3 regions of the Maribacter sp. Asnod1-A12 genome follow, and region 1 is predicted to be linked to each of the others. Evidence: riboswitches for the same ligand, from Rfam matches in the RefSeq annotation. Region 1 holds a riboswitch; each other region holds the start of a gene.
What was found. A riboswitch is a leader RNA that binds a small molecule or an ion and turns the genes downstream of it on or off. The one in region 1 is predicted to bind S-adenosylmethionine.
Positions count from the first base shown of each region.

Region 2: linked by a shared signal. The riboswitch ahead of ACJJVP_RS09715 (O-acetylhomoserine aminocarboxypropyltransferase/cysteine synthase family protein) and the one ahead of ACJJVP_RS14455 (Na+/H+ antiporter NhaC family protein) in region 1 are both predicted to bind S-adenosylmethionine.
Region 3: linked by a shared signal. The riboswitch ahead of ACJJVP_RS09780 (homocysteine S-methyltransferase family protein) and the one ahead of ACJJVP_RS14455 (Na+/H+ antiporter NhaC family protein) in region 1 are both predicted to bind S-adenosylmethionine.

Region 1 covers NZ_JBEFNZ010000006.1:3,349,372-3,359,727, forward strand. The annotation lists gene ACJJVP_RS14440 (thiamine pyrophosphate-dependent enzyme) at 1-81, shown strand, start outside; gene ACJJVP_RS14445 (tetratricopeptide repeat protein) at 792-2,828, shown strand; gene ACJJVP_RS14450 (hypothetical protein) at 2,928-3,122, opposite strand; SAM-I-IV-variant riboswitch at 3,319-3,416, shown strand; gene ACJJVP_RS14455 (Na+/H+ antiporter NhaC family protein) at 3,468-4,769, shown strand; gene ACJJVP_RS14460 (hypothetical protein) at 4,857-5,519, shown strand; gene ACJJVP_RS14465 (RNA polymerase sigma factor) at 5,661-6,182, shown strand; gene ACJJVP_RS14470 (FecR family protein) at 6,220-7,131, shown strand; gene ACJJVP_RS14475 (TonB-dependent receptor plug domain-containing protein) at 7,155-9,647, shown strand; gene ACJJVP_RS14480 (vanadium-dependent haloperoxidase) at 9,819-10,356, shown strand, end outside.
Region 2 covers NZ_JBEFNZ010000006.1:2,286,103-2,296,458, reverse strand. The annotation lists gene ACJJVP_RS09730 (trans-sulfuration enzyme family protein) at 1-155, opposite strand, end outside; gene ACJJVP_RS09725 (GIY-YIG nuclease family protein) at 307-618, opposite strand; gene thrA (bifunctional aspartate kinase/homoserine dehydrogenase I) at 768-4,154, opposite strand; gene ACJJVP_RS09715 (O-acetylhomoserine aminocarboxypropyltransferase/cysteine synthase family protein) at 4,289-5,563, opposite strand; SAM riboswitch class I at 5,703-5,806, opposite strand; gene ACJJVP_RS09710 (hypothetical protein) at 6,051-7,244, opposite strand; gene ACJJVP_RS09705 (sulfatase) at 7,431-9,053, opposite strand; gene ACJJVP_RS09700 (amidohydrolase) at 9,126-10,356, opposite strand, start outside.
Region 3 covers NZ_JBEFNZ010000006.1:2,300,162-2,310,517, forward strand. The annotation lists gene cysD (sulfate adenylyltransferase subunit CysD) at 1-508, shown strand, start outside; gene ACJJVP_RS09760 (sulfate adenylyltransferase subunit 1) at 614-1,861, shown strand; gene ACJJVP_RS09765 (HEPN domain-containing protein) at 2,009-4,099, shown strand; gene cobA (uroporphyrinogen-III C-methyltransferase) at 4,105-4,917, shown strand; gene ACJJVP_RS09775 (NAD(P)/FAD-dependent oxidoreductase) at 5,005-6,066, shown strand; SAM riboswitch class I at 6,224-6,341, shown strand; gene ACJJVP_RS09780 (homocysteine S-methyltransferase family protein) at 6,453-7,454, shown strand; gene ACJJVP_RS09785 (four helix bundle protein) at 7,479-7,835, shown strand; gene metH (methionine synthase) at 7,835-10,356, shown strand, end outside.

The sequences.
Region 1 (10,356 bases):
AAAGAAGTAGGTCAAATAATAAGTGGTGATGAAAGCCAATGGAAAAATTTAAAGAAAGAATTGCAATCTTATTTTGATTGAGAATAAGTTTAAAATCTAGTGCAAAATTTAGGTTTCTCAGGAAATTCAAATAAACGGTGATAGGTATATAAATATACCTATCACCGTTTATTATTTAAGGAATAAAATATTATGTGCTAATTAAATGAGCTTTATGTACTGCGGCTGTTCTTGCATACATTACAATATTAATGAATATAATTTATGCAAATACTTCTCGAAAAGCTACTACAATTATAACATGTTATTTACCTATATTGAGAACCACTTCAGTGAAATATGTAACGATTTGGTTTTTTTCTATTACCTAACGACTTCTTAAACATAATTAATTATGCTTCGCAAGGAATATGCAAACTTTTAGGGTTTGATTAATCGATACATTTAACAGCAATATGAAATTCTGCTACATTAATATAGAATTCTAGAAAAGGAGCTTTCTAAATAAGAAATTTGACTAAGATTATTATTGTATATGTTAGTTTTATAAATTGGTAATGATATCGTAATTGTCGATTTTATTACGTTTGTGAAACTTTCTGTTGAAAAAATAATTTTGCTTCTTAGATCAAATAGTTATTAATATTGAAACCGATTAATTGAACGATAATCATGAAAATTTAATTATATAAATCAAAAATGTACGAAATAACCTACAAAATTTATTGTTTCACAACAAAAAAGCTGAATTGTAAATTTCTGGTTGTACTTTTTCAGAAATAAAAATAAAAATGCCACGAACCTTATTATCGAAGAGAGATTTCTACTTTGTAGCATTAATGCTTATTTGCTCCATGAATCTTTTGGGGCAAACAGAAAAAAATACACGCACTCAAATAAAAGAATTACGTTCAGCTTCAAACTTTAGTGCGAAAAATCCAAAATACATTGATTTAATACTTGATTTAGCAAAAGATCAAATTCGTGAAAATCCAGACACTACTGCAATTTTATTAAAAGAAGGACTGGATTTAAGTCTAACAACTAATTATAAAGCAGGTGAAAGCAAGGCATTATCTACCTACGGTTATTTTTATTTTGAAAAAGGTGAGCCAGAAAAAGCCTTAGAATTCAATTTAGATGCCTTAAAAATTGCCAATGAATATAATTTAGGTTCAGAGAAATTAAAAGCCCTAAATAATATGGCTCTAGATTATTCGCTACAAGGTAAAGATGCACTTGCACTAACCCGGTTTCTAGAAGCTTTAGATGTAGCGAATACTATTAACGAAAACGGAAAAAGGATTGATTTAAACGTTAGTATAGCTGCACTTTACAGTAAAAATGGTGATTACCAAACAGCAATAACCTTTCTAGAGATTGCACGTAATCTAAGCCTGAAATTGATGGATGATGAAATTATACCTTATACATTCATTAATATGGCTTCACAGTATTCAACCATGGGTAGTTTTGATCGTGCGAATGAATTTATAGACAAAAGTATTGTCTTCTTCGAGAAAAGTAATATTAAAGATTGGTTATCACATTCTTATGAACAAAAAGGTAGTATTGCTTTAAAACAGAAAAAGTATGATGAAGCCTTAAATTATTTAATTAAAGCAGAAAAGTTGTGTGATGAATTAAACTTCGCCTATGGCTATGCTTTAGTTTATTCAGCCTTGTCAGAATGTTATTTAGGATTGAATGATTTAGAAAAGGCAGAACAATACGGTAAAAAATCTTTGGAATATGGTCATAACCTTAATGTAGAAACCGTTATAAAAGAGTCAAATGACCTATTATCTCAAGTATATCATAGAAAAGGTGACGATACCCAGGCATACACTTATCAAACGGCATATTTAGAACTTTATAAATTAGGTGCAGATGAAAAGTTCAAAAAGGGACTTGGAATTCTAAGAAGTAAAATTGAATTTGAGAACCAGAAACAACAATTGATTGAAGATCAGAATAAGGAAATAGCCAAGCAAAAGAAGTACGTTTATTTTGCTATTGGTGCTCTGCTCTTACTTTTAATATTTTTTGTGTTAATATATAGAAACAATAAATTACAGCAAAAATACACTCAAGACTTACAAAAAAAGCAGAGTCAATTATTGCAGCATGAAGCAGAACTTAGTGAGGCAAATAAAACTAAAGACAAACTATTTTCTATAATAGCACATGATCTTAAAGGTCCTATAAATTCTTTTTACGGACTGTTAGAGCTATCCTTGACAGGTGATATGTCAAAAGAAGATTATAACAGGTTAATCCCCAAAGCTTTAAATAATATACAAGGTATTTCGGTAATGTTGAATAATCTTTTAGAATGGGCAAAAGCGCAAATGAAAGGTATTATTGTTGAACAGCGTGATTTAGAAATTAATAGTGTTCTGGAAAATACGATAAAAGTATTAACGCCCCTAGCCCTAAAAAAGGAGATAACTATTGTTAATAATGTTATGAATACCAATTGCTTCAGTGATAAAGATCATTTGATAATTATTCTAAGAAATTTAATAAGTAATGCTATTAAGTTTACTAATACTAAAGGAGTTATAACTATTAGTGCTAATGAAAAAAATAATTTCTTAGAAATTGCAGTTGCCGATAATGGAATCGGTATGGCTGCAGAAACGGTAGAATTACTTTTTAAAAATGCCCATATGGATTCTACCTTTGGTACGGATAATGAAAAAGGAACGGGTCTTGGTCTTTTTTTATGTAAAGAAATGGCAGAAGGAAACGGTGGTGAGTTATGGGTCAACAGCGAAGTAAATGTTGGTACTACCGTATTTTTTACAGTGCCGTTGTCTAAATAACATGTCTTATCAGGGTATTTGAATACTGAAGCCAACTCTATATTTAGAAGTCGAAACTGTTAAAATCGAATTTTCGACATCAATAATAGCAAAAGAGATTTAATCGTCTTCTTTACCATTTTTGAAAATAGAAATACTGCTCATACCTAAATTTTTATCTTCAATTCTAGAAAAGAACAAGTCCATATTGTCTCGGTCAAAATCTTCGCCAAATTTGTCAACTTCTGGTGTACAAGAAAAGGCTGTCAATAATAAAAATGTTACAGCAATAGCTTTTAAGTAATGATTCTTCATGCGTAAATAATTGAATTAGTTAGTATTATGATGCCGAACTTCGACCATTTAAATACGCAAGGTTGTTAATGAAATAATAATTGAAGTCAAGTTCAAGGTAATTATGCACAAGTAAATGTGTAGGAATTCTATTTAAATAATTTAACCTTTTTTTAAGATTTGGTAATATTAGTAATACACTACATTTGCCGCCTTAAATAATTATCAAGAATCTCAAACAAGGAGATAGCAACCTGCAATAACAAGCAAGGTGCTAAATAGATAAGCCAATCAATTGGAACAAATGTTAACTCATGATTCTTCTAATTTATAGCTATTTCCTTTTTTGATTATGAAGAAAGAGAAATGGAAAGTACTAAAAAGAATATCCCAAAATTTTCAGCTTTAATACCCTTGTTCGTATTTGTATTTACGTTTTTAGGAGTCGGTATTTATCAAAATGATTTCTATGCTTTACCAGCTCCTATTGCTGTAATAGGGGGAATTATTGTTGCATTTTTACTGTTTAGACAAACAATAACAACAAAAATAAGCACCTTATTAAAAGGTTGCGGCGATGATAAAATATTGACCATGTGCCTCATTTATTTGTTAGCAGGTGCTTTTGCCGCAATTACAAACGAAACAGGTAGTGTAAATGCTATTGTAAACCTTGGTTTAGATGTTATAGCCATTCAATATATTTACGTTGGTATCTTTGTTATTGCGGGTTTTTTATCAGTGTCTACAGGAACGTCGGTTGGTGCTATTGTAGCATTGGCACCCATTGTAGTGGGTTTTTCTAATGAAAGCAACGCAGATTTAGCAATACTATGTGGTGCGCTATTAGGCGGCAGTATGTTCGGCGATAATTTATCTGTAATTTCAGATACGACTATTGCGGCAACCCAATCTTTGGGTTGTAAAATGAGCGACAAATTTAAACAGAACATCAAAATAGCGGTACCTGCAGCATTATTCACCATTGTTATTTTAGTATTTCAGGGATTCGGGTTGGAGTCCGTCGTAACTGAAAGCACAGTTTACAATTATTCTATTATTAAAATAATGCCATATGTATTGGTGATTATTCTTTCGATTGTGGGAGTCAATGTATTTGTAACCTTGTTATTAGGTACAATTGCAGCAAGTGCATTAGGAATTGTTTATGGAGACTTTAACCTCATAGAATCAACTAAAATCGCATATAACGGATTTACCAATATGACCGAAATATTTCTATTGTCATTATTGACTGGTGGTTTAGCCGCTTTGGTAGAGAGAAATGGTGGTATCGAATTCATATTGGTCAATATTAAAAAACTGATTAAAAATAAGAAGTCTGCACAGTTTGGTATTGCCACTTTGGTAAGTACCATTAATATGGCGATTGCAAATAATACCGTGTCAATCATTATTGCCGGTCCCATTGCTAAAACGATAAATGACGAGTACCACTTAGATAATAAAAAGACAGCTTCAATATTAGATATATTTGCTTGTATATTTCAAGGACTACTACCCTATGGCGCTCAGGTTTTAATGATTTTAAGCTTCTCAAAAGGGAAAATCGATTATTTAGATTTAGTAAGTAATACCTGGTATTTACTGCTTTTACTTATCTATACTTTACTGTTTATTGGTCTAAAGCCAAAACATGTGAAGTAACTTTTAGTATAACGCAGCAACTTTTAAAAAGTAATTTTTCTGATAAAAGTCCGTTCTAGCATCTCATAAATTTTAAAACCATTACCTATGAATTTCAAGATGTTACCATTTGCCGTATTGTTTCTTTTTATTTCAAATGTATTTGCTCAAAACAAAGGTGTAGTAACTTTTAAAAACGGAGATATTAAAGAAGGAATTATTGAAAATAAAGGAAGCAAAATTCTTTTTTATAAAAGTGAAGGAGCAGAACCTAATAAAATTGAACATGATGAAATCGAACATATTAAAACTGGAGATATTGAATATTTTAGAACCTCTCCAAAATCTAAGAAATTAGAAGAATTTCAGGTGATTATTTCTGGCGAAACAATGCTAGTTGCACGTAATATTCAAACCAACTACGGTAGTATGAAGGTTGAAAATGACATTTCATATGCTCAAAGTGGCAATTTAACAGCAAGTCAAAGCTCGCAGGTTTCAAGAAGAGTTGTTAGAGGACCTAGTAGTAGAGGTACTATTATTAAGTATTATATTAAAAAGCCAGGGTCTAAAACTATTGAACAAGTATACCGATTAATTGTTGGCGATGTGGATTGGATAGGATACAAGAAAAAAGTAAAAAAGCAATTAGGTGATTGCAAAGAACTAATTCAAAAAATGAACGGCAGTGACTTTAAGGATGATGAATATGGTAAAGGTGCAGAATTAGCTGCGATTGTTCTTTTTTACAATCAAAACTGTAGCAAATAAATTAGTCTAGCATATTAAATCTCATACAACCTATAGGAAACTATAGGTTTTTTATTTTAGAGTATCTTGCAGTTAAAGGGGTAATAGCTACTTTTGGGATAATGACTTTACAATAGGTCTTTTAGAATTTAATATTAAAGAATGGGTCAAGAACCATCGGTTTGCGAAGAGAGCGTTTATAATAACATTTATCGAACCCATGCAGAAGGTTTGCGAAATTACCTTTACTACAAGTTTGGTGATATGCAGCGGGCAGAAGATATTGTACATGATTCATTCGTTAAACTATGGTCTAAATGTAGTACGGTCATTTATAACAAAGTAGTCGGATTTCTTTATAGTGTATCTCGAAACCTAATGATCGATACATTGCGAACTAAAAAAGTGTCTCTGAAATTTGAAAAAGGATTGGTTAAGGAACAAGATAATGAAGACCCTTATTTTAAATTAAGAACAAAAGAATTTCGAATAAAGCTTGAGTCTGTCATTTCTAATTTACCAGAAAAGCAGCGAGAGGCTTTTTTAATGAATCGAATAGACAAACTTACATATAAAGAAATAGCTCTAAGATTAGAGGTTAGTGAAACAGCTATTGAAAAACGTATTTCTAAAGCATTGCTGAAATTGAATTCGATTACAGAAATAAAAGATTTTTCTATTTAGCAGGTTGGTTAAATAGTTTTTTAAACGTAATACAAGTATGAGCAAGCATTTGGAGCATAACAATTTAATTGCCCGTTGGATGGATGATAGTTTGAGTGACGAAGAAAAAGAAGCGCTAAAGAATTCTGGTGAATTAGATGCACTTAAAAATGTCATTGAAGATATTGATACTTGGAAGATGAAGCCCTTTGATGCTGAGGGAGGTCTGGCAAAATTGAAAAAAGAAAATGAATATATTTTACCAATAAATAAAACTAAAAATAGTAGTTGGGTGCGTATAGCAGCGAGTGTAGCAATTTTACTTTCATGCGGCTTGGTTTGGTATTTGTCATCGACCGGTAGTACTACTATAACTACAAAAATTGCCGAAAACAAAACTATTGATTTACCAACAGGCTCTTTCGTAAAATTAGATGCGGCATCAAGCATTACCTACGATAAAAATGATTGGAAAAACAACAGGTTCGTTACCCTTTCTGGACAGGCTTATTTTAATGTTTCTAGCGGTGTACCATTTAGGGTGAGCACAAATACTGCGATAGTTTCGGTATTAGGAACTGAGTTCAATATCAGAAGCCAAAATGACCAATTTATAGTATTTTGTTACGAAGGTAAAATAGATGTATCGTACAATGGTGCATCAGAAATTATTTCTAAAGGGCAAAGTATACTATTGCAGAATGGCAAACTTCGAAAGTCTGATCATAATTTTCAAAGTCCTGAGTGGATGAAAGGTTTTAGTACTTATGAGAAGGCATCATTAAAAAACGTAATCGCAGACTTAAAACGATATTATATTGTAGATATCAATCTTCCCGAAAAATACGAAACATTACAGTTTACAGGTACAATAGAACATAAAAACCTACAGCAGACTTTAGAAACCATTTTTACGACAATGGAAATTAAATACAGTATTCTAGATGATAATACCGTTATTTTTGAATAGTGTTGAATACTTAAATATTATTAATGAAAAATAATTACAAGAAAAAGAGAACGTTATCAAGTTATCTTGCTCTTATTGGAATTTTCTTGTTTTTTAATTCTTACGCACAAAATCAACCAGAGGTAAAATTGGTTGATATTTTAAAAAATCTAACAAATACTTACGGTGTAGATTTTATCTATAACCATACACTACTAGATCAGGTAACGTTTTCTTCAGCTATTACATGCGAAAAATTGACAGAATGTTTAAATATCATTCAACAAGAGGCACATATAGAATTTTTAGCAGATACGGATAGCTCTTATATGATTGTTCCCATTAGAACTGATATTTCTTTTTCCATATCAGATAATGAGACCACTGAGCCCATTACAGATATTAGAGTGCAAGTAAATAATGATGAACAACGTTTACTGATAGCAAAACAATCAATATTTACCTTAGATGATATTTTTCCTTTAGACTCTATTTTTATTAGTGCGGCATTTTATAAAACCATAAGTATTAAAGCAAAAGATTTAGAAAGTTTGAATGCTTCATTAAAAATGGAGCATTCGATGATTCATTTAAATGAGGTATTTATAACCGATTATCTCACTAAAGGTATTAATGCCAAAATAAGTAATAATACGATTCAAATAGACATGAATTCATTAGGATTACTTGCTGGTGATACAGATGGTGACATCTATAACGTTATTAAAAATATACCTGGTGTACATACACCTAGCGGAAAACCTGGAAGTCTAAATTTTAGAGGAAGTACCTTTGATCAATCACTTATTCAAATAGATGATATTCCTATATATCATAATGGTCATTTCTATGGGGTTCTTGCACCATACAATCCTTCTATGGTTGATAAAATCGATATTCAAAGAAATACACTGTCTGCAAAATGGGGAGGTCGTGTTGGTGGATTAATTGATATGACAACTGGCGGCAAAGTACCTGATTCAACAACTTATGAAGTACAGGTCAATTCAGTCTATGGTGGGGCAACTATAAAAGCACCGATTGTAAAAAACAGACTGGCCTTATATTTAGCGGCAAGGTCAAACTACCCTACAATTAACTCACCAAAAATGCAGGCATATTCAATTCTTAATTTTCAAGGTAGTCGATTAGAAACCGTGGCTGAAGAAGTGAATAGTGAAAATTTTAAGGTAGGTTTTTATGATATTAATTCTAAATTGATTTATGATATAAATGAGAATCATAAAGCAACGTTAAGCTTTATAAATATTCAGAATGATTTATCGGCTACTTTGAAGGATGCAGGTGATGAGGATAATAAAGATTTCAGGAATTTAAATCTTGATAATTGGGGGTTAACCCTTAAATGGGATGGTAAATTATCTGATAAATTAAGAGCACTAGCAAGATTTAGTAGATCTACATTATATATTGATAATATAAGTGAAGGTTTTACGGCTTCTGAGCGGTCTAGTTTTGAAAAGTATGCTAATACAATAGAAGATACTCGCTTCATAACTGAATTTAAATATGATTTTAACTCGAACACTATTATTGAAACAGGTTATACGTTAACAGATTATGGACTAAGTTTCGATGAACGTAATGAAGAAAATAGTATTAATAATAGAAGAGATCAAACTGCCATTACACATAGTGCTTTTTTGAATGTCAACAAAAATTGGAATGATAAGCTGACCGCGGAATTCGGATTACATACCGACTATTATGAACCCACCGGAGTTTTTTATGCTGACCCACGAATTTCATTAAACTTACAAGCCAATGAGGCTTTATATTTTAAGACTTCTATGGGGCGCTCTCATCAATTTATTCAAAAGAAATTACGTGAAGATTTTGATGATTTCAATAACAAAAGTCAATTTTGGTATTTACCTGACGAAACCACTACGGTACTTGATGGATACCAGGGTATGATAGGAGCTTTGTACAACAAATCGGGTTGGTTGATAGATTTTGAATTTTATTTGAGAAATTCGAATAACATAACGCTGCAAACAAATACAGAAACACTTCAAACAGGAAAACTAAAAAGTATAGGTACAGACCTTTTTGTTAAGAAAAGATGGAACAATTTAGAAACGATGATTGGCTATTCGTTGAGTAAAGTGAATACCAAGTTTGATGATACAAACCCCGTTTTTTTTGACCAACGACATATATTGAATATCACTGGTTTATGGCATTTGAATGCTTTTGAAGTTGCCGTTACATGGAGTTACCTTTCAGGTATGCCTGTAGTAATACCAGACTTTGATATAGCAGAAGGTACGGAAGAAGATTTCGAAATTCCGTATAAAGATCGTTTTCCTGGTCAACACCAATTAGATGTCTCGACCACCTACACATTTAATAATAAGAGAAAAACTTGGAAAGGTATTGTGGGAGTTTCATTTGTAAACCTATATGATCAAGACAATATTGTAAATCTATTTCAAAACGAACCTTCCGTTATTAACCCGTATAGAAAGGGTATAGACTTTGCTCCTAACCTGCAGCTAAGTTTTCAATTTTAATTAAATATATATTAGTAAGTAGTGCATTTCTTCTAATGCATTATTATTTATGTAAATCATTTTATTATTTTTTTTCAATTTAGGGGTTGGGTATAAGTATCTCTAAAACGTATTAAGGAAAAGGCGCTAAAAAATGCCTTCAGATAAACATTAACCTTAATACAAAGAATTATGAAAGATTATAATATGAGATGGGTATTGATAATCCTATCCGTACTCTTGGTACATGCCTGTGCAAAAGATGAATTAGATGTTCTTGAAATTAGTGAGACTGACACAGATGATTTTAATACGGTAACACAAGACTCATTAACCGCTAGAAGGCAGAACAATCGTAATAATAACTTAAGCCCCTCAGAAGAAACTGTTCAACTAATAGTGGATTGGAATAATCTATGGTTAGTATTAGATCGTTATACGGATGGATTAAGACCCAATACAACAGCAAGGGCTTTGGGCTATATTCATTTGGCAGGTTATGAAACCGCAGTGGCGGATATGGATGGATATGGTTCTATTCAAAACCGATTGCAAGGTTTTAACCTAGACCAAGATGAAAGAGCAGAAAATGTAGACAGGGCTTTAGCTTTAAATACGTGTTACGCCTTGGTATTTGACCATTTTATGTTCAGTGTGTCTAACAATGCTAAAGCAGGTATAGAAATTCTCGAAGAAGAATTCGAAGAAGAATTAAGCGAAAATTTATCAC
Region 2 (10,356 bases), 1.1 Mb from region 1:
TCTTTCTCTTCTGCAAACGACGCACGCATATCTTCTGCGTCTTCAAATACAAAACTTGAAGTCAAATACAACGGTACCGAATGTTCCAAATTTTCACTTCTTTTTAGTTGCGTACGAATCGCGTTCGTTTCAAATTTATTATTGTTCTTTTTCATTTCTTTACTTTTTGGCTTCGGCTACGCTCAGCCATTTACCTTTACCTTATTTACTCTTATCCAACTTATTTGGCTTCGGCTACGCTCAGCCACCTGTCTTAAACATACTACCTTTTTTATGCTGACCTTTAAGCTCCGCCGAATTGACATTTTACTTTTCTTTAAAATATCTATAATGTGTATCGTTTATACATTCTGCTAAACTAGGCAACTTCGCTAATTCACCATTTATTAATGCATCTTTCTTTTCTCTTCTCCAACCTTGTATTTGCTTCTCTCTGTAAAATGCAGAATCAATTCTTAAATACTCTTCTACATAAACCAATTTCACAGGTAATCTTTTTCTTGTATGATTAGCCCCTTTACCATCTTGGTGTTCTAATAATCTTTTATCTAAATCTTTTGTACTACCTGTATAATAACTTTCGTCTGAACATTCCAAAATATACATGAACCCTGACATACAATTATCATTTATCGGCTTCAGCTACGCTCAGCCACCAAACATTAAAATTTCTTACTTTTATTCATCTGATTTGGCTTCAGCTACGCTCAGCCACCAGCCTTTCACCTAACTACTCATTTGTACGTGGTGACTGAGCGGAGCCGAAGTCATCCTTTCTCCGCAATCCTCAATATATCTCCAAATACCCCTCTTGCGGTAACGGCTGCTCCGGCTCCGGCTCCTTGAATTACTAACGGATTTTCACCGTAAGATTCTGTGTATATTTCTATGATGGAATCTGATCCCTTTACCTGCCCCAAGGCACTTTCCTTTGGCACTGATATCAACTTCACATCTAATACTCCTTTTTCCTTTTGAAGGTTTCCATGCAAATCACCAACATATCTTAATACATGATTTGGCTTCTGATTCTTTTTAATTTCACTGAATTTGGCATCCAACACATCTAAATTCTTTAAAAAGAAAGCCACTTCTCCGTCTTGTAATTTCTTCGGGATAAGGTTATCAATATTTATATCTGCAAACTCATTATGTAAATCTAGTTCACGTGCTAAAATCAACAACTTTCTACCGACATCATTTCCTGATAAATCTTCACGAGGATCCGGTTCTGTAAATCCTTGCTGCATCGCATCTTTCAAAATAGATGAAAATGGTACATCGCTTTCTGAAAAAGTATTGAAAATATAACTTAATGAACCAGAGAACACGCCTTTAATTCTGGTTATGTTCTCACCGGATAAATGCAATAACTTAATGGTATCTATCAATGGCAATCCTGCACCTACATTAGTTTCATACAAATATTGCTTTTGATTCTTTTGCAGCTCTTCTCGTAGCAACTGATAAAAATCGTAACGTAAGGTATTGGCTATTTTGTTTGAAGACACAATATCGAAACCATGTTCTACAAATTCAAAATAGTTTGCTACAAAGTCTTTACTCGCCGTATTATCAATAACGATCAGATTCTCTAAATGATGACGTTTTGCAAAATCAAAAACATCTTCTACTTTATATGACTTTCCTTTTTGCTTTAAATTCGTTTTCCAGCTTTTGGTAATTCCCTTTTCATTCAATAAAATCTTCTTGGAATTCGCTATACCAAATACGCGCAAATCTAATTTCTTACGATCTTTAATTGTTTTGGCAGATTTTAGAATTTGGTCAATCAATGTTCCTCCCACATTACCATGCCCAAAAATTAGAATATTTATCCTTTTACTGATACCAAATACTTGTCCGTGCATGACGTTTACCGCCTTGTGTAAATCTGCTTTCTTCACCACCAGACTCACATTATTACCTGATACCGTGTTGTTGAACAACAAAGGCACAATCTGGTTTTTAATCAGTGCGTTAAAGGGATTATGGAACGTACTTAAATCTTGACCTACAATAGATATGATAGAAACATCATCTATTACCGTGATCATATTTACATCTTTAGATTCAAAATCATTACTGAATTCATTCTCTAAAGCCAATTTCGCTCTTTTCGCCTTGTCTTTCTTCACTACAAGACCAATACCCCTTTCTGAAGAACCTTGAGATATGATACTAACACTAATATTACTTGCTTCTAAAGCCTTAAATATTCTAGCATCTACACCCACTTTACCTAACAAACCGCGACCTTCAATATTGATCATCGCAACATCTTCAATAACAGAAAGTGATTTTATTCCTTCTTTACTGGATTTTGCACTGATCAAAGTTCCTTCACTATCATCATTATACGTATTTAATATACGCAACGGAATGTTCTTTTCAATAAGCGGAATTATAGTTTTCGCATGTAAAATAGTTGCTCCGAAATTCGCCAACTCATTCGCCTCTTCATAAGACAAGTTTTCCAACTTTTTAGCTTCGGGCACATAATCTGGATTTGCCGTGTAAATTCCGTCAACATGTGTATAATTCTGCAATTCTTCAGCATCTAAAAAATTAGCTAAAAGAGCTGCGGAATAATTACTTCCGTTCCTACCCAATGTAGTTGTCTCCCCATCTAAAGTAGATGAAATAAAACCGGTAACTACCGCAACAGTATCTTTGGGTATATTCGCAAACTTCAATAACACCTGCTCTTTTGACTCTGCCTCCAATACCTTGGCATCACCAAATGTATTGTCGGTCTTTATCACCTTACGCGTATCTACTAACTCTGCATTGATGCCTTTACCTATCAATAATTTGGTAACCAATTTGGTAGATATCAATTCACCATAGGCAAGTACCTCATCTTTAATTTTGGCACTATAATCACCTAACAATGAAACACCTTCATACAATTTCGCCAAGCCTTTAAACTCTGCCGACAAACTGATATTCTTATAAGTATGCTTTTGATATTTTTCTAAAGCCTCAAACTGAGTTTTATAGTCTTTACCTTTTGCGGCTTTCTCCAGCATCTCTTCTAGCTGATCCGTTGCTTTTTCCCTTGCCGATAAAACAATGGCAATATTCTCTTCATTCTTAACCTTATTGGCTACAATATCCAATACTCGCTCTAGTCCTTCTCCATTGCTTAAAGATTTACCGCCAAATTTTAGAATCTTAATCTTCTTGATATTGCCGTTGGTATTAAAAATACCACCAAGCAATTTCTCCATTTGATCGAACTCGATCAAAAAGGCGTCATGCCCATGTAACGACTGTACTTCGCCATAGGTAACGTTGCTTTTCGCTTGAGCCAATTGCTTAAACGTATCTTTATTTTCTTGAGCAGTAAAGAACATATCAGAATCTACACCTATAATATGAATATTGGTATCACTATTTTGCAGTCTGATGAAATTCTCATCTCCACCTCTAGTGACATCAATCGTTTTCAATAACTGATTCATCAACTTATAGGCAGATAGCTGAAACCGCTCTTGCAACTTATCGCCATGATGCATTAACCAACTTTCTACATTAAAGACCTGCAGCTCTTCGTTCGTACTTCTTTTGAAGCGCTCTTTAAAGGACGCCGGAGTTCTATAACATAACATTGCATGCATACGTGCATCGTGTACCGGTTGCTTAGAATTCACCAAAAACTGCTCTTGAATTTGACAATTGGCGATCAACCAATCTGTCGATTTCCAATCGGATGCCACAGGAATTAAATGCTCGGTTAAATCTGGTTGTAATGCTGCCATTTCCCAGGCAATACCACCACCTAAAGAACCACCGATCAAAGCAAATAAACGGTCTACTTTCAACTGCTGCAAACCCAGCAAAAACATCCTAGCTACATCGCCAGCAACAAAATCCTTATAGTTTTCAATCACGAATTTATCATGACCGTTACCCGGAATATTGAATGCCAGAATGGTATACTTTTGGGTATCGATACATTTTTCATCACCGATAAGTGCTGACCACCAGCCATCTTCACCAGTAACATTAGAGTTACCCGTTAAAGCATGGTTCACCAAAATAATAGGTGCCGTGTGCAGTTCTTTACCAAATACCTGATAAGACAATTGAATATCTTGAGAGGCACCACTTAAGGTCTTATATTTTTTAATCTGTAATTGATGTAGCATCTATTTCAAAATCAATTTATGGCTTGGCTTCTGTTCCGCTCAGCCAATAATATTTTACTATTTTAAATAATTGGTCACATAGTTTTAGCTCAATGACCGGTTATTTCAATTTTGCTTTATATCGATAACCGAGATTAAAGACTTGCAAATGCCTGTTCTAAATCGGCTTTTAAATCTTCAATATCTTCTAGACCAACAGACAAACGAATTAAATCTTGACCTACACCAGCACCTTCTTGCTGCTCTGCAGTTAATTGTTGGTGTGTGGTACTTGCAGGGTGAATGATCAATGATTTTGTATCACCAATATTCGCTAGCAATGAGAATATTTTAGTCGCATCGGTCAACTTCTTAGCAGCTTCAAATCCGCCTTTCACACCAAAAGTAACCAATCCGCTCTGTCCTTTTGGCAAGTATTCTTTTGCCAATTCGTTGTACTTATTGCTCTTCAATCCTGGGTAATTTACCCATTCCACTTCTGACCTACCTTCTAACCATGTAGCCAATTCTAATGCATTTGCACTATGTTGCTTAATACGTACCGGTAATGTTTCTAAACCTTGAATAATTTGGAATGCGTTAAACGGACTCAATGCTCCACCGAAATCACGTAAGCCTTCTAATATTAATTTAAATGTAAATGCCGCCGCACCTAATGCTTCGCTATATACCAAACCATGATACCCAGCAGATGGCTCAGTAAACTCTGGAAATTTTCCGTTGGTCCAGTCAAAAGTACCAGCATCAATAATTGCTCCACCTAAAGAAGTTCCTTGTCCGCCGATATATTTTGTCAATGAATGTATTACTAGGTTAGCTCCGTGTTCAATAGGATTCAATAATGACGGAGTAGCCACAGTATTATCTACTATAAATGGCACACCTGCTGCTTTTGATTCTTTCGAAATTCCTTTCAGATCCAACACATCCAATTTAGGGTTCCCTAAAGATTCTACAAAAAATGCTCTTGTGTTTTCCTGTACCGCTTTTCCAAAATTCTCAGGGTCAGATGCATCTACGAAGGTTGTTGTAATACCGAATCTTGGCAAGGTTACGTTCAATAAATTAAACGTACCACCATACAAACTACTAGATGCCACAATATGATCACCTGCTTTCAACAATGTCAACAACCCTGTTGAGATTGCCGCTGTACCCGATGCAAAAACCACCGCTCCAATTCCGCCTTCTACCGCAGCTAGTCTATCCTGTAAAATTTGATTGGTAGGGTTGTTTAATCTTGTATAAATAAAACCTAATTCCGCTAACGAAAATAAGTTTGCTGCGTGATCCGTGTCATTAAAGACATACGATGATGTTTGGTAAATAGGCACTGCTCTTGTACCACCGTTGGTAGTTGTGTCGTGACCTGCGTGTAATGCGTTTGTTGCTAATTTGTGATTACTCATGATTTTGTTGTTTTTAAAAATTAATCCTTCGGCTACGCTCAGGATGCAAAAAATTAAAAGCCAAACCTTGACCAACATCATATGCGGGTAGGTAAAATCAAAAAGTTATAAGAAAGTAATATCGAAAAAAAATCGATTACTGTTATCCATCCCCTAAGGGTAGAATGTAGCACCTTCTTTGTATGGAACAAAGGGTTGCTAAGGTTTCAAAGGGTCTAATCCCTCCACCTTTCTTGATAACTATTCAATAAGTGTTTGAACTTTGAGCTACAAATATTGGGCAGAAGTTTTTAATAACCTAGAACTTTAAGAAAAAAATATAATTTAAGGTCTTGTTGTTAGTTTTATCAAAGTATATTATCTCTTAACACTTGCTATTTAAAAGCCTATTGAAAACTATAAAAGGAAAGGATAAACACTTTCATCACAGCTATGCGATTGACATCTCAAGCTATAAATCATATTTCAGATAATTACAAATTAAATGCTATAATATCTTCACCCCTAATAAGATCGACAAACTTGTGAACTCAGTACTATAATTATTACTATCTGAAAATAATTCTCCTCTATCCATATCGTAACGTACTTCTAAAATAAATTTATGATATTCATATCCTAGACCAAAGGTCAAGTTTGTTCCCTTACTAAATTCAAAACCAGGTCTGCTAGTGGTAAACTCCGAATCTAAATCAAAAATAAGTACGTAAGAAGCATTAATAAAAAACTTTGATTCTTCATCTAAAAAAAACGAATGTCTTAATCCGACAGGAAATTCAAGAGTCCTGTAATTAAGTGTAACAGTTTCGGGCAAATAATTAAGCGATGTAGATTCTGATCTGAAATTATTATACGAAGTCTCAATAATGACAGCCCATTTATTTCTATTAAACGGCAGTACAAATTCGGACTCCAACCCTATTTGAAACCCTACAATATTTCCAAAATTAAATTCATAAGAAGAGGGGTTGTAAGCAGACCTAGAAGGAATTTTAAATGAGTTAAAATTAATTCCAGTCTTTAAATTTAGACCAAATATTTTTTTTCCTTCATCCTCCTTATCAAAAATTACACCTTTACATGTATTGTACTTTACAAAAATATTATACAAGCTCTTTTTTGAATATCTTAATGTATTGATATTGTTAGTAGAAATACTTTTACATATTAAATTGTTCAACAACTCTTGCTTATAAATATTACTTTCAGCAACTATTGATTCGCTTTTATAATATTTTTTATATACCAATTGTGTAATAGCTTTTTCTTTACCGTCATAAAAAAAAGTTGAAAAATTACCCTCAACATAACTGTAAAGATTTAAATTACCTTTTACAATTTGCTTTAGAAAAAGCACTTCCTCTATATAATTTGGATTCCTGTCATAATCTAATTTATCCAATAACCGTGAAGACCTATCGACTTCAACATTAAAACGTTTATAAACAACGTGTGATACTCCAAATTCACTTATTGATTTTATAGTTTTAGTTTGTATTTCACCATCTTTTGAAATTTTATATAGAATTTCATTAGGATTATTTAACCATTCTATATTTTTAATAAAACATTCAATTTTAACATTATTATTGCCATAATAATATCCTTTCTCAAAATTTACCTGAGAAAAACAATTTATACTAACTTGAATTAAACAAAGTAATATTATAAATTTTTTCACCTATTTTTTTTCATTAAAACTCACTTTAATTCTAAGAGCGAACTTTAAAAATTATCATTCATTAAATCAGCTTAATTACCCATATACAGAAACATTTCAATTAAAATTTTAACTTTCCTATTTCAAAAAGTCAAACGTAGCATTTGAGCCTAAAATATATATTAAAAATTTCTAATAAGGAACAACTTACTTTATCATCCCAGCACTCTTGTACTTCTCTATATATTTTTGATCTTGCTCTGGAGAGTCTTTGTATTTTTTACGAAGTGCTACCAAATCTTTCTTCAGCTTTTTAACGGTATCTGCATATGCAGGGTCATTATAAACGTTGGTCATTTCCTTCGGATCTTTTAATCTATCATACAACTCCCATTCATCTACATCATAGTAGAAATGCACCAATTTAAATTCTTTGTTTACAATACCATAATGGCGTTTTACCATATGTACTGACGGGTATTCGTAATACTGATAATACACTCCATCTCGTGTCCATTTGTCTTTTTCGCCTTTTAATAACGGAATCAAACTCTCCCCTTGCATATCGTTTGGCGGAGTGAAACCCACAGCTTCCAACATAGTTTGCGCAAAGTCTAAATTCTGTACCATTTCATTTTCTACAGATCCCGGCTTCACCACATTTGGCCAACGCACCAATAACGGAGTCTTAAAAGATTCATCATAAATAAATCGTTTATCGAACCAACCATGTTCCCCTAAATAAAATCCTTGGTCAGAGGTATAAATTACTATTGTGTTTTCTGCTAATCCGCTTTCATCTAAATAATCTAACAAGCGACCTACGTTATCATCTACCGAAGAAATACTACCTAGGTAATCTTGCATATATCTCTGATACTTCCATTTCATTTTTTCGGTATCGTTCATCTTTGGCCAATTCTCATAGAAGAAATCGTTGATAGAATCTAATACCTGATCATATAAAGCTTTTTGCTCAGCCGTAGCACGGTTATACGGACCATAAAAACTATTAGGAAACTCTTCAACTACAGGAAATACTTTACCTTCCATTTTCGCCAAGGTTTCTGGTCTTATTTTACTATCATGACTATACATCATATGCGTTAACAAATTCATTTCTGCAGTTTTCGCTGCAGAACCTCTATTGCTATAATCATCAAAAAGTGTCTCTGGCTCTGGGAATGTTCGTTGGGTAAATTCTTTGAACTTATCTGGTCTTGGCCACCAAGGCCTATGTGGTGCTTTATGCAAATACATCATCATAAAAGGTTCGCCATCGACAACTTCTTCTTTTAACCAATCTAAAGATACATCGGTAATAATATCGGTAACATAGCCCTGCTTGGTTATGGTATCGCCATTGGTAACAATAAAATCGGGATTTATATAATTACCCTGACCCGGCAGAATCATAAATTCATCTACGCCTTTTGGGTTGTTCCCAAAATGAAGCTTACCGAACATAGCTGTCTTATAACCATTCTTTTTAAATATTTGCGGAAATGTCACCTGTGTAGTATCGAACGGAAAGTAATTATCCACTTTTCCATTAATATGAGTATGCATACCCGTTAGAATCGTTGCTCGTGATGGTGCGCAAATAGAGTTGGTGACACTCGCATTGGTAAACAGCATGCCTTCTTTTGCCAAGCGATCAATATTTGGCGTATCAAGTAACTTATCATCATACGCACTAATGGCTTGGTACGCATGATCATCTGACATGATGAAAATGATATTAGGCTTTTTATTTTTTGACTTTTGGGCTTCGGATTTAGTAGGTAGCAGGAAAAGTACACCTGCTATGACTAAAATTAGATTTTTCATTTAATGTTTGTTGATTTTGACCGGTACTAAAAACAAGAACTATGTATAACTATTATCTAAAAAATGTTCAGATTACTTTCTATAATCCAATGCCGGTTCTCTATCACCTAACAAAGCAATATATTTAAAGTCAGCCCCTCTTCTTTCATTAAATTCAGCCTTCACCTTAGTTAGCAAAGCAGGTTTTTCAAAAATATCTATTGCTGTCAATGCCATGGTCTTTGCAGCCACCATCATTCCTTTAAATCCAATATCGGTTCCACCTGCAGCAACTGCTTGCCAGCTATGAGGTGGTGTTCCAGGAACCCAAGTAGCAGTTCTCACTGCCGCCAAAGGAGCGTTCCAACTTACATCTCCTGTATCGGCAGAGGCTTTACCGTAGGTAAAAACCATTGGTTTGATTTCGCTAGCACTTTCAATTTCTTTTGGTGTTTTTAATGTTTTCTGAATTTCTTCGGCAAATATTATTTCCTCTTGAGTATAGTTTACTCCACCAACCAATTGCATATTTTCATGCATTAAGGTTGCAAGTATTTCATTTGGCAAACGCTCATACGTTCCGCCAATAATTTCATATGACATTTCAGTTTCTGTTCCTATGGCAGCTCCTTCTGCAGCTTTAACAACTCTATCCCAAACTGCTTTTACTTCTTTTCTATTGGAATGGCGAACAACATAATACACCTCAGCTTCTTCAGGTACAATATTGGGTGCATCGCCTCCTTTAGTTATTACGTAATGAATTCGTGTAGATTCAGTTGTATGTTCTCTTAGCATGTTTACCAAATCATTCATACCCTCTACTCCATCTAACGCCGAACGCCCTAATTCTGGAGCGGCAGCAGCATGTGAGGAAACACCTTTAAATGTGAACTTACCTGATATCGTTGCCAAATTCGTACTTGGGTTAGAGGTATTTTGGTCTCCCGGATGCCAAGAAACAATAGCATCTACATCATTAAAAAGACCTGCTCTTACCATATATACTTTTCCTGAACCGCCTTCTTCTGCCGGAGTTCCGTAAAACCGAATGGTTCCAGATTTTTTGGTAGCATCTAGCCAATTCTTAACAGAAATTACTGCTGCCATAGAACCTGTTCCAAATAAATGATGTCCGCACGCTTGACCGGGCGCATCTACTACCCTTGATTTTTTAATAGGTTCCGCAGATTGCGACATCCCTGGTAAAGCATCAAACTCGCCCAATATTCCTATAACAGGTAACCCCGAGCCATATGTTGCCGTGAATGCCGTAGGTATACCTGCCACACCTTTCTCAACTTTAAATCCTGCCGCACTAAGT
Region 3 (10,356 bases), 1.0 Mb from region 1:
TGCGCGTAGAGATGAAGAAAAGGCTCGTGCTAAAGAACGTATTTTTTCTGTTCGTGATGATTTCGGACAGTGGGATGAGCGTAACCAACGCCCAGAGTTGTTCGATATGTTAAACGGACAAATAGAATTGGGTCAGAACGTAAGGGTTTTTCCAATATCTAACTGGACAGAATTAGACGTTTGGTCTTATATTAAAGAAGAGCAAATTGAAATTCCGTCAATCTATTTCGCACATAAGCGTAAGACTTTTTTAAGAGATGGTATGATATGGTCTGCAGAAGACGGTATTGTATTTAGAGAAGAAGATGAGGTTGTAGAAGAAAGATTGGTTCGTTTCCGTACAGTAGGCGATATGTCTTGTACAGCAGCCGTACTTTCAGATGCGGAATCTATAGATAAGGTAGTAGAGGAAATTAGAGATTCATCTATTTCAGAGCGTGGTGCGCGTATAGACGATAAACGTTCAGAAGCAGCGATGGAGAAAAGAAAACAACAAGGATATTTTTAGAATTTTCTTTAGAAAATTCAGCCTTTAGCTTTAAGCTATCGGCTATTAGCCTTAATTAATAATTTAATAGCCAGAAGCTAAAAGCTAAGGGCTAACAGCATAAGAATGGAAGTACTAAAAATAGCAACGGCAGGTAGTGTAGATGATGGTAAAAGTACCTTGATAGGGAGAATGCTTTACGATACAAAATCTTTGACCAGCGATAAGTTAGAAGCAATAGAAAAGACTAGTAAGCAAAAGGGATACGATTATTTAGATTTCTCTTTGGCTACAGATGGTTTGGTAGCAGAACGCGAACAGGGTATTACTATAGATGTTGCCCATATCTATTTCTCTACAGCAAAGAAAAGTTACATTATTGCAGATACTCCCGGTCACGTAGAATATACCCGTAATATGGTTACAGGTGCTTCTACCTCACAAGCAGCGATTATATTGATCGATGCACGTAAGGGTGTTATCGAACAAACGAACAGACACTTTTTTATCAATAACTTATTACGTATTAAAGATGTTGTAGTGGCTATTAATAAAATGGATTTGGTAGATTATTCTGAGGAAACTTACAATGCTATCAAAGCTGATTTTGAAGAGTTGATGGCGAAAAGAGATTACCAAGATCAGAAGATAACCTTCATTCCGGTAAGTGCATTGAAAGGTGATAATGTAGTAAATAAAACAGATAAGACACCTTGGTATACTGGTCCTACTTTGTTAGAGCATTTTGAGGCTTTAGATAGAAAAGATATTTTTAATGCAGGTACACCTCGTTTCCCGGTACAATATGTTATTCGTCCGAAGACAGATGAGCATCATGATTTTAGAGGGTTTGCCGGTAAGGTTTATGGAGGAGAGTTGAGTGTAGGTGATGAAGTGGTAGCGCTTCCTTCGCAAACGCGTTCTAAAATAAAAGAAATCTATTTTCATGACAAGAAGTATAACACTGCTTCTAGACGTTCATCGGTAACTATTACTTTAGAAGATGAAATTAACTTGAGTCGTGGAGATATGTTAGTGAAAGCTGGAGATTTGCCAACGGTTGATAAGCAATTTACAGCTACAATCTCTTGGATGGATTCGTTGCCGTTAGCCGCAGGAAACAAATATGTTGTTCAACATGGTGTCAATAAAGTATTGGCGAAAGTGGAACAGGTACATCATAAAATTGCGCCTGATTATTCGGGTATCGATACAGAAACAGATTCATTAGGTATGAATGATATTGCCCAGGTAAGTTTTCGTTTAAATAAGCCAATTTTTTACGATCAATTTAAAGATCATAGAACTAACGGGTCGTTCATCTTAATAGATACAAAATCTAATAGTACCGTAGGGGCTGGTTTTATACAGTAAAAGCCTCTTAGGGGAATTCAAACTAGACATCATATTTTAATTAGTATAGTAAGTCTATAGGAATAGTAAAGTGATAAATTAATAATAACGCTTGTTTAACCCGAGTAAGTGTTCCTCCCTTTTGGGGAGGTTAGGAGGGGCCACAATATGCAGAGTTTTAGAACAGAAATAGAGAATCAAGTAGTTGCGAATGATATTTTAGAATTGGAACGCAAGATTCATGAGTTCCATGGCGGCAAATTAGATGAAGAGAAATTTAGAAGCCTTCGTTTAGCTCGTGGTGTATATGGTCAGCGTCAAGAAGGCGTTCAAATGATCCGTATAAAATTGCCATATGGTAAGGTGACTTCTCAGCAATTGCTACGTATTTGCGATGTGTCCGATGAATATTCTACGGGTAGATTACATATTACAACGCGTCAAGATATTCAGATTCACTATGTAGATTTGAACAGAACTCCAGAGTTATGGTCAGAACTTGAGAAAGACGATATTACGTTGAGAGAAGCTTGTGGTAACACCGTACGGAATGTAACGGCAAGTGAAACGGCTGGTGTTGATGTAGATGAGCCTTTTGATGTTTCGCCATATGCACATGCATTATTTCAGTATTTCCTTAGAAACCCTATAAGTCAAGAAATGGGACGTAAGTTCAAAGTTTCTTTCTCGGCAAGTGATGCTGATACAGGATTATCATACATGCACGATTTAGGTTTTATCGCCAAAATTGAAAATGGAGAAGTCGGTTTTAAAGTGATGTTAGGTGGCGGATTAGGTTCTCAGCCAAGACATGCGGACGAATTATATAGTTTCTTACCTGCAGATCAAATCATTCCGTTAATGGAAACGGTAATACGTGTTTTTGATCGCTACGGTGAGCGTAAGAGTAGAGCAAAGGCAAGAATGAAATTTTTGTTGAAAGATTTAGGCTTGGATGGATTCAAAGAATTGTTGGCTGCAGAAAAAACAGCAGTCCCTTTTGATACTTTTCCTATTGATCCAGAAGACTATCCAAAAACCAAAGTTTCAGATTTAAAAGTCCCTGCAGTTGAAATAGCAGATTCAAAGGAATTTGAAAAGTGGAAAGTAACGAATGTTGTTCCTCAGAAACAACCTGGTTATGTAGCTTTGGGTATCAAAGTTTTGTTAGGTGATTTCTATACCGATAAGGCACGTTTATTAGCCAACTTGGTGCAGAAATATGCAGCAGGTGAATTAAGGTTGTCATTACGTCAAAACATTTTGATTCCCTTTGTAAAAGAAGAGAATGTTGAATTTTTCTATACGGAATTAAAGAAATTAGGTTTTGCAGAAGCAGGTTATAACAAAGCATTAGATATAACAGCTTGCCCAGGTACAGATACTTGTAATTTAGGTATTGCAAGTAGTACTGGTATTGCAGAAGAATTAGAAAGAGTTATAAAAACAGAATATCCTGATTATATCAATAACGAAGATGTTGTAATAAAAATCAGTGGTTGTATGAACGCATGTGGACAGCACAATATGGCAAATATTGGTTTTCAGGGAATGTCCGTTCGTACAAAAGATAAATTAGTTGCACCGGCATTACAAGTATTGTTAGGTGGTAGTAATGATGGTAATGGACAAGGTCGTTTTGCGGATAAAGTAGTAAAAGTGCCAAGTAAAAGAGGTCCGGAAGCATTACGTTTGATCTTGAATGATTTTGATGCTAACGGTGGCGATTTGTCTTTCCCTGATTACTATGCTGAAAAAGGACAAATGTATTTCTACGATTTTCTTACGCCGCTTTCATCTACAGATGATTTAACACCAGAAGATTTTATTGACTGGGGAAATACGGAACGTTATGAAAAAGCAATTGGTGTAGGTGAATGTGCAGGTGTGGTAATCGACTTGATTGCAACGCTTCTTTTTGAAAGTGAAGAGAAAATTCAGAATGCACAAGATATGTTCGATGCTGAGAAGTGGTCTGCAAGTATCTATCATGCATACGCTTCTATGGTAAATTCGGCGAAAGCGATGTTGACATCAGAGAATACAAAGGTGAATACACATGCAAGTATCATTAAGGATTTTGATGAGAAATTTGTGGCAGACGGAAGAATACAAGTTGCAGGCGGATTTGAAAAAATGGTGCTTCAGTTAAATCAGAACGAACCAACAAAAGAATTTGCTACGACATATATTAAAGATGCTAAAGTATTTTTAGAAACTGTAGAGAAATTCAGACAACAAGAATTAGCAGAAGCATAAACGGCATGAGTTTAGAAAGCAATTTAACGAAGACTGAGCGTAGCCGAAGTCAAGGTCTTTTGACTGTTGTAGGTGCAGGTCCTGGTGATATCGAATTGATCACTTTAAAAGCGATCAAGACCTTAGAAAATGCCGATGTGGTTTTGTACGATGCTTTGGTAAACGAAGAGTTGCTAAAGTATGCAAAAAACGCAGAATTGATTTTTGTAGGTAAACGTAAAGGTTGCTATGCATATCAACAGGAGCAAATAAACGAGTTGATCATAAGCAGAGCAAAATCTGCGGGACATGTGGTACGATTAAAAGGAGGAGATCCATTCGTATTCGGTCGTGGTTCTGAAGAGATGGAATATGCAGCGTCACATGGTTTAGAGGTAGCAATGGTACCCGGTATTTCATCAAGTTTAAGTGTACCTGCATATCAAAATATACCCGTAACCAAAAGAGGTTCATCAGAAAGTTTTTGGGTAATTACAGGAACTACAAAAGAGCATAAACTATCAAGTGATGTTGCCTTAGCTGCAAAAAGTAGCGCTACCGTGGTCATATTAATGGGAATGTCAAAACTCCCGCAAATTGTAGAACTGTTTAAAGGAGAAGGCAAAGCAGATATGCCTATCGCCATTATTCAAAATGGGACCCGTAAGAATGAAAAACTAGGCATTGCAACTATTGAAACTATAGTTGAGGTTGTAGAAAAAGAAAAATTATCTAACCCTGCAATTATCATCATAGGTGAAGTGGTAAAACATAGAGAGGCATTAATTCAGGCGAAGAATCAGTATTCAAAGGAGAATGCTAAGTTGAGCGAAATATAAAAGTGCGAAGTATTAAGTACATAGTTGAAGTGAAATTAAAAGAAGTTGAAAAGTGATTTCTAATTACTTTTTACTAAACAAAAAATTATGATTAAAACAGATATGCTCATTATAGGAGCGGGACCAACCGGATTATTTACGGTGTTTGAAGCAGGATTATTAAAGTTAAAAACGCATTTAATAGATGCATTGCCGCAGCCAGGCGGACAGTGTTCGGAGATATATCCTAAGAAGCCTATCTACGATATTCCTGCATTTCCAGAAATTTTGGCAGGTACTTTGGTAGATAATTTAATGGAGCAGATCAAACCTTTTGAACCAGGGTTTACATTGGGTGAAAGAGCTGAAACCTTAGATAAGTTAGAAGATGGTTCTTTTATAGTAACTACAAATAAAGGAACTCAGCATAATGCGCCAGTTGTTGTTATAGCAGGCGGGTTAGGTTCTTTTGAACCAAGAAAACCACCTATCTCGAATATTGTAAATTTTGAAGATACCGGTGTTTCTTATATGATTAAAGATCCAGAAGTATATCGTGACAAAAAGGTAGTGATTGCCGGTGGTGGAGATTCAGCGTTAGATTGGGCTATTTTCTTAACCGATGTAGCATCAGAAGTAACTTTGGTGCATAGAAGAGATGAGTTTAGAGGAGCTTTGGATTCTGTTGAAAAAGCATCTGAACTGGCGAAGCTTGGAAAAATCAAATTGATTACTAAAGCTGAGGTAAAAGAATTGCACGGTAAAGATAATTTGGAAGCCGTAGTTATTAAGCATACCGATAAGGAAAAGGAAGATACTTATTTAGAGGTAGATAATTTCATTCCGTTATTCGGTCTGTCTCCAAAATTAGGTCCGATCGGTGATTGGGGTCTAGAGATTCAGAAGAATGCTATTAAAGTAAACAATGCAAAGGATTACCAAACAAATATACCGGGAGTTTACGCTATTGGTGATGTAAATACTTACGAGGGTAAATTGAAATTGATATTATCAGGTTTCCATGAAGCAGCGGTAATGTGTCAGTTTGCATACCAACAAATCAATCCGGGTAAGCGCTACGTAATGAAATATACGACCGTTGGTGGTGTTGAAGGATTCGATGGTTCTAAGAAAGAAGCCAAAAAAGAAGTAGTACAAAGTATTGCATAAAGTTATAATTTGGTCAGTAAAACCTCCAGATTCTTTATGATTCTGGAGGTTTTTTTATGACAAATTTCTAAAAATTCGTTGGGTAAAAAACCTGTTGAAGTTTTGGATTAGAGCATGCTGTGCCGTTACTTTGCAAATCGTTCATAAATAGATTGAAACGTTATCAAGAAAGGTGGAGGGACTAGACCCATTGAAACCTTGGCAACCCTTTCCTTTAAGGAAAAGAAGGTGCTACATTCTATCTTTATTCTGTGTACTTGTGCAGAAGATGTTATTCTATATGGCATTACAAAGACAGATAACTTAAGAAAAGGCATCTAGCCGAACTTTCCTTACTTGATTACGAATTACATTTTTATTGAACCAATAATATTTTACACCGTAAAATGAAGGATATAAAGGAAATATTAAAAGAGCGAATTCTCATATTAGATGGCGCCATGGGTACCATGCTACAGCGCTATAAGTTTACTGAGGAAGATTTTAGGGGAGAACGTTTTAAAGACTGGGAACACCCATTACAGGGTAATAATGATTTGTTGTCACTAACTCAGCCTGATGCAATTGCTGAGGTTCATCGTAAGTATTTCGCTGCGGGTGCCGATATCGTAGAGACCAATACATTTTCTGGAACTACGATAGCGATGGCGGATTATTACATGGAAGACTTGGTGTATGAGTTGAATTATGAATCTTCGCGTATCGCTAAAATGGTAGCAGATGAATTCACGGCTAAAGAACCGAATAAACCAAGATTTGTAGCCGGTAGTATCGGTCCTACGAACAAAACGGCAAGTATGTCTCCGGATGTAAATGACCCAGGGTATAGAGCAGTTTCTTTTGATGAGCTACGTATTGCATATAAACAACAAGTAGAAGCCTTGTTAGATGGTGGATCGGATATTTTATTGGTAGAAACTATTTTTGATACGTTAAATGCAAAAGCGGCATTGTTTGCTATTGAAGAAGTAAAAGAAGAGCGAAATGTCGATGTGCCTATCATGGTAAGCGGTACCATTACCGATGCGTCAGGTAGAACGTTATCTGGTCAAACGGCAGAAGCATTTCTTATATCCATTTCCCATATTCCTATTTTATCGGTCGGCTTCAATTGTGCATTAGGAGCTAATCAATTGGTGCCACATTTAGAGGTATTATCAACCAAAAGTGAGCATGCGGTTTCGGCACACCCCAATGCAGGACTACCAAATGCATTCGGAGAGTACGATGAGACTCCTGATCAAATGGCAGAACAAATTAAAGAATACGCAGAAAAAGGATTAGTAAATATAGTAGGTGGATGCTGCGGTACCACTCCGGAACATATTACGGCGATAGCAGAGGTAGTGGAAAATTTTGAACCTAGAAAGTTGACAGTTGTCGGTTGATGGTTGTCAGTAAATAGTAACTGAATGGAATATACAGAATTAGAAGTGTGGAAAGAATCTAGGATTTTGGCGAATTTGATATATAAAGTTTCTCAGCAGTTTTCTAAAGTTGAAATGTATGGGTTGACAAATCAGATACGTCGTTGTGCTGTTTCAGTTCCGTCAAATATAGCTGAAGGATGTGGAAGAAGAACAACAGCAGATACTATCCAGTTTTTACACATTTCTAGAGGTTCTCTATATGAATTAGAAACTCAGCTATTCATTGCTTTGGATCAAGAATATTTGATTAAAGAAGATTTTGAATCCATTGCGAAGCAAATTTTAAAATGTAAAAAACTCATTAATGGGTTTATCAATTACTATAAAAAGACCAAATAATGTCTGGAAGTATTTCAAAAAAACCATCAACTGACAACGGTCAACCGACAACTAAATACCTGAAGTTATCAGGTCTTGAACCCCTAATAGTCACCCCAGAAACGAATTTCATAAACGTTGGTGAACGGACAAACGTTGCTGGTTCAAAAAAGTTTCTACGTCTTGTAAAAGAAGAGAAATTTGAAGAGGCGTTGGCTGTTGCTAGAGAACAGGTAGAGAATGGAGCACAGGTTATTGATATTAACATGGATGACGGATTGATCGATGGTAAAGAAGCCATGGTCAAATTTTTGAATCTTGTTATTTCTGAGCCAGATATTTCTCGTGTACCTATAATGATAGATAGCTCTAAATGGGAAATCATTGAGGCGGGTCTGCAAGTAGTTCAGGGTAAATGTGTGGTTAATTCCATTAGTTTAAAAGAGGGTGAAGAACAGTTTATACATCATGCCAAGCTAATAAAAAGATATGGTGCCGCGGTAATCGTTATGGCGTTCGATGAGGTAGGTCAAGCAGATAATTATGACCGTAGAATTGAAATAGCAAAACGCTCTTATGACGTTTTGGTGAACAAAGTGAATTTTGCACCAGAAGATATTATTTTTGATTTAAATATATTTCCTGTGGCCACAGGTATGGATGAGCATAAACTGAATGCCATCGATTTTATAGAGGCTACGCGTTGGGTACGTGAAAACCTACCACATGCCAGTGTAAGTGGTGGGGTAAGTAATGTTTCTTTCTCCTTTAGGGGTAACAACCCTGTGCGTGAGGCAATGCACTCGGTTTTCTTATATCATGCGATAAAAGCAGGTATGAACATGGGTATTGTAAACCCAAGTATGTTAGAGGTATACGATGATATTCCTAAAGATTTATTGGAACGTGTTGAAGATGTTATCTTAAATAGAAGAGACGATGCAACCGAGCGATTGCTTGATTTTGCAGAATCGGTAGTTGGGAAAACTAAGGAAAGTAAGATAGATCTTTCATGGAGAGAAGATCCGTTACAAGATAGAATTACACGTGCCTTGGTAAAAGGTATTGACCAATATATTGTTGAAGATGTAGAGGAAGCAAGAGTTGCCGCAAGTAAGCCAATTGAGGTTATTGAAGGTAATTTAATGACCGGTATGAATGTGGTGGGTGATTTATTTGGAAGTGGAAAAATGTTCTTGCCACAAGTGGTTAAATCTGCCCGTGTAATGAAAAAAGCGGTAGCTTATTTATTGCCATATATTGAAGAAGAAAAGTTGTTGAATCCGCAGGTAGGTGATTCTGACAATGCAGGAAAAATATTAATGGCAACGGTAAAGGGCGATGTCCATGATATCGGCAAAAATATTGTGGGTGTTGTACTGGCATGTAACAATTATGAGATTGTTGATTTGGGAGTTATGGTGCCGCCAGAAAAAATAATTGCCGCAGCTATTGAACACAATGTAGATATTATAGGGCTTAGCGGATTGATTACACCTTCTTTGGATGAAATGGTGCATTTGGCAAAGGAAATGGAACGTAAAGACTTTAAGATTCCTTTGCTAATTGGTGGGGCAACAACCAGTAAGGCACATACTGCGGTAAAAATTGATCCACAATACAAAGAAGCTGTAGTTCATGTAAATGATGCCTCTAGAGCGGTTACTGTAGTGGGAGATTTACTGCAGAAAGAAACTTCTAATGGTTATAAGAAAAGCATTAAAGATGATTATGACGTTTTTCGTGAGAAGTTTTTAAATCGCTCATCAAGTAAAACGTATAAATCTATTTCTACGGCACGTAGAAATAAGTTTAAAATAGACTGGGAAACTTCAGAAATCGTAAAACCGAATAAGCTTGGTATACAGGTACTAGAAGATTTAGATTTGAACATTTTAGTGCCGTATATAGATTGGACTCCATTTTTTAGAAGTTGGGAACTGCATGGAAAATACCCGGCAATATTGACAGATGAGGTTGTTGGAGAACAAGCAACAGATTTATTCGCAGACGCTCAAGAGATGCTGAACAAGATAATTTCTGAGAAGAAATTAAAGGCAAAAGGTATTTTTGGACTCTTTCCTGCTAACTCCGTCAACGATGACGATATTTTAGTTGACACAAGCTCAAATCTAGATGAGAATACTGGGTCGCTGAGCGGAACCGAAGCGAAAGAGAGCTACACTTTTAGAACCTTACGCCAACAATTAGAGCGTAGAGAAGGTGTAGCAGATTATGCTCTGGCAGATTTTATAGCACCGAAAGAATCAGGGAAACAAGATTATATGGGTTGCTTCTGTGTGTCTACAGGTTTTGGTACTGCAGAATTAGCGGCGAAATATGAAGCGGATTTAGACGATTATAATTCCATTATGGTAAAAGCTCTTGCAGATAGGTTGGCAGAAGCTTTTGCAGAATATTTACATAAGGAAGTCCGGCTGAAACACTGGGGCTATGCTTCAAATGAGGAGTTGAGTAATGAAGATTTAATTAAGGAATCTTACAAGGGAATTCGTCCTGCACCAGGATATCCTGCTTGTCC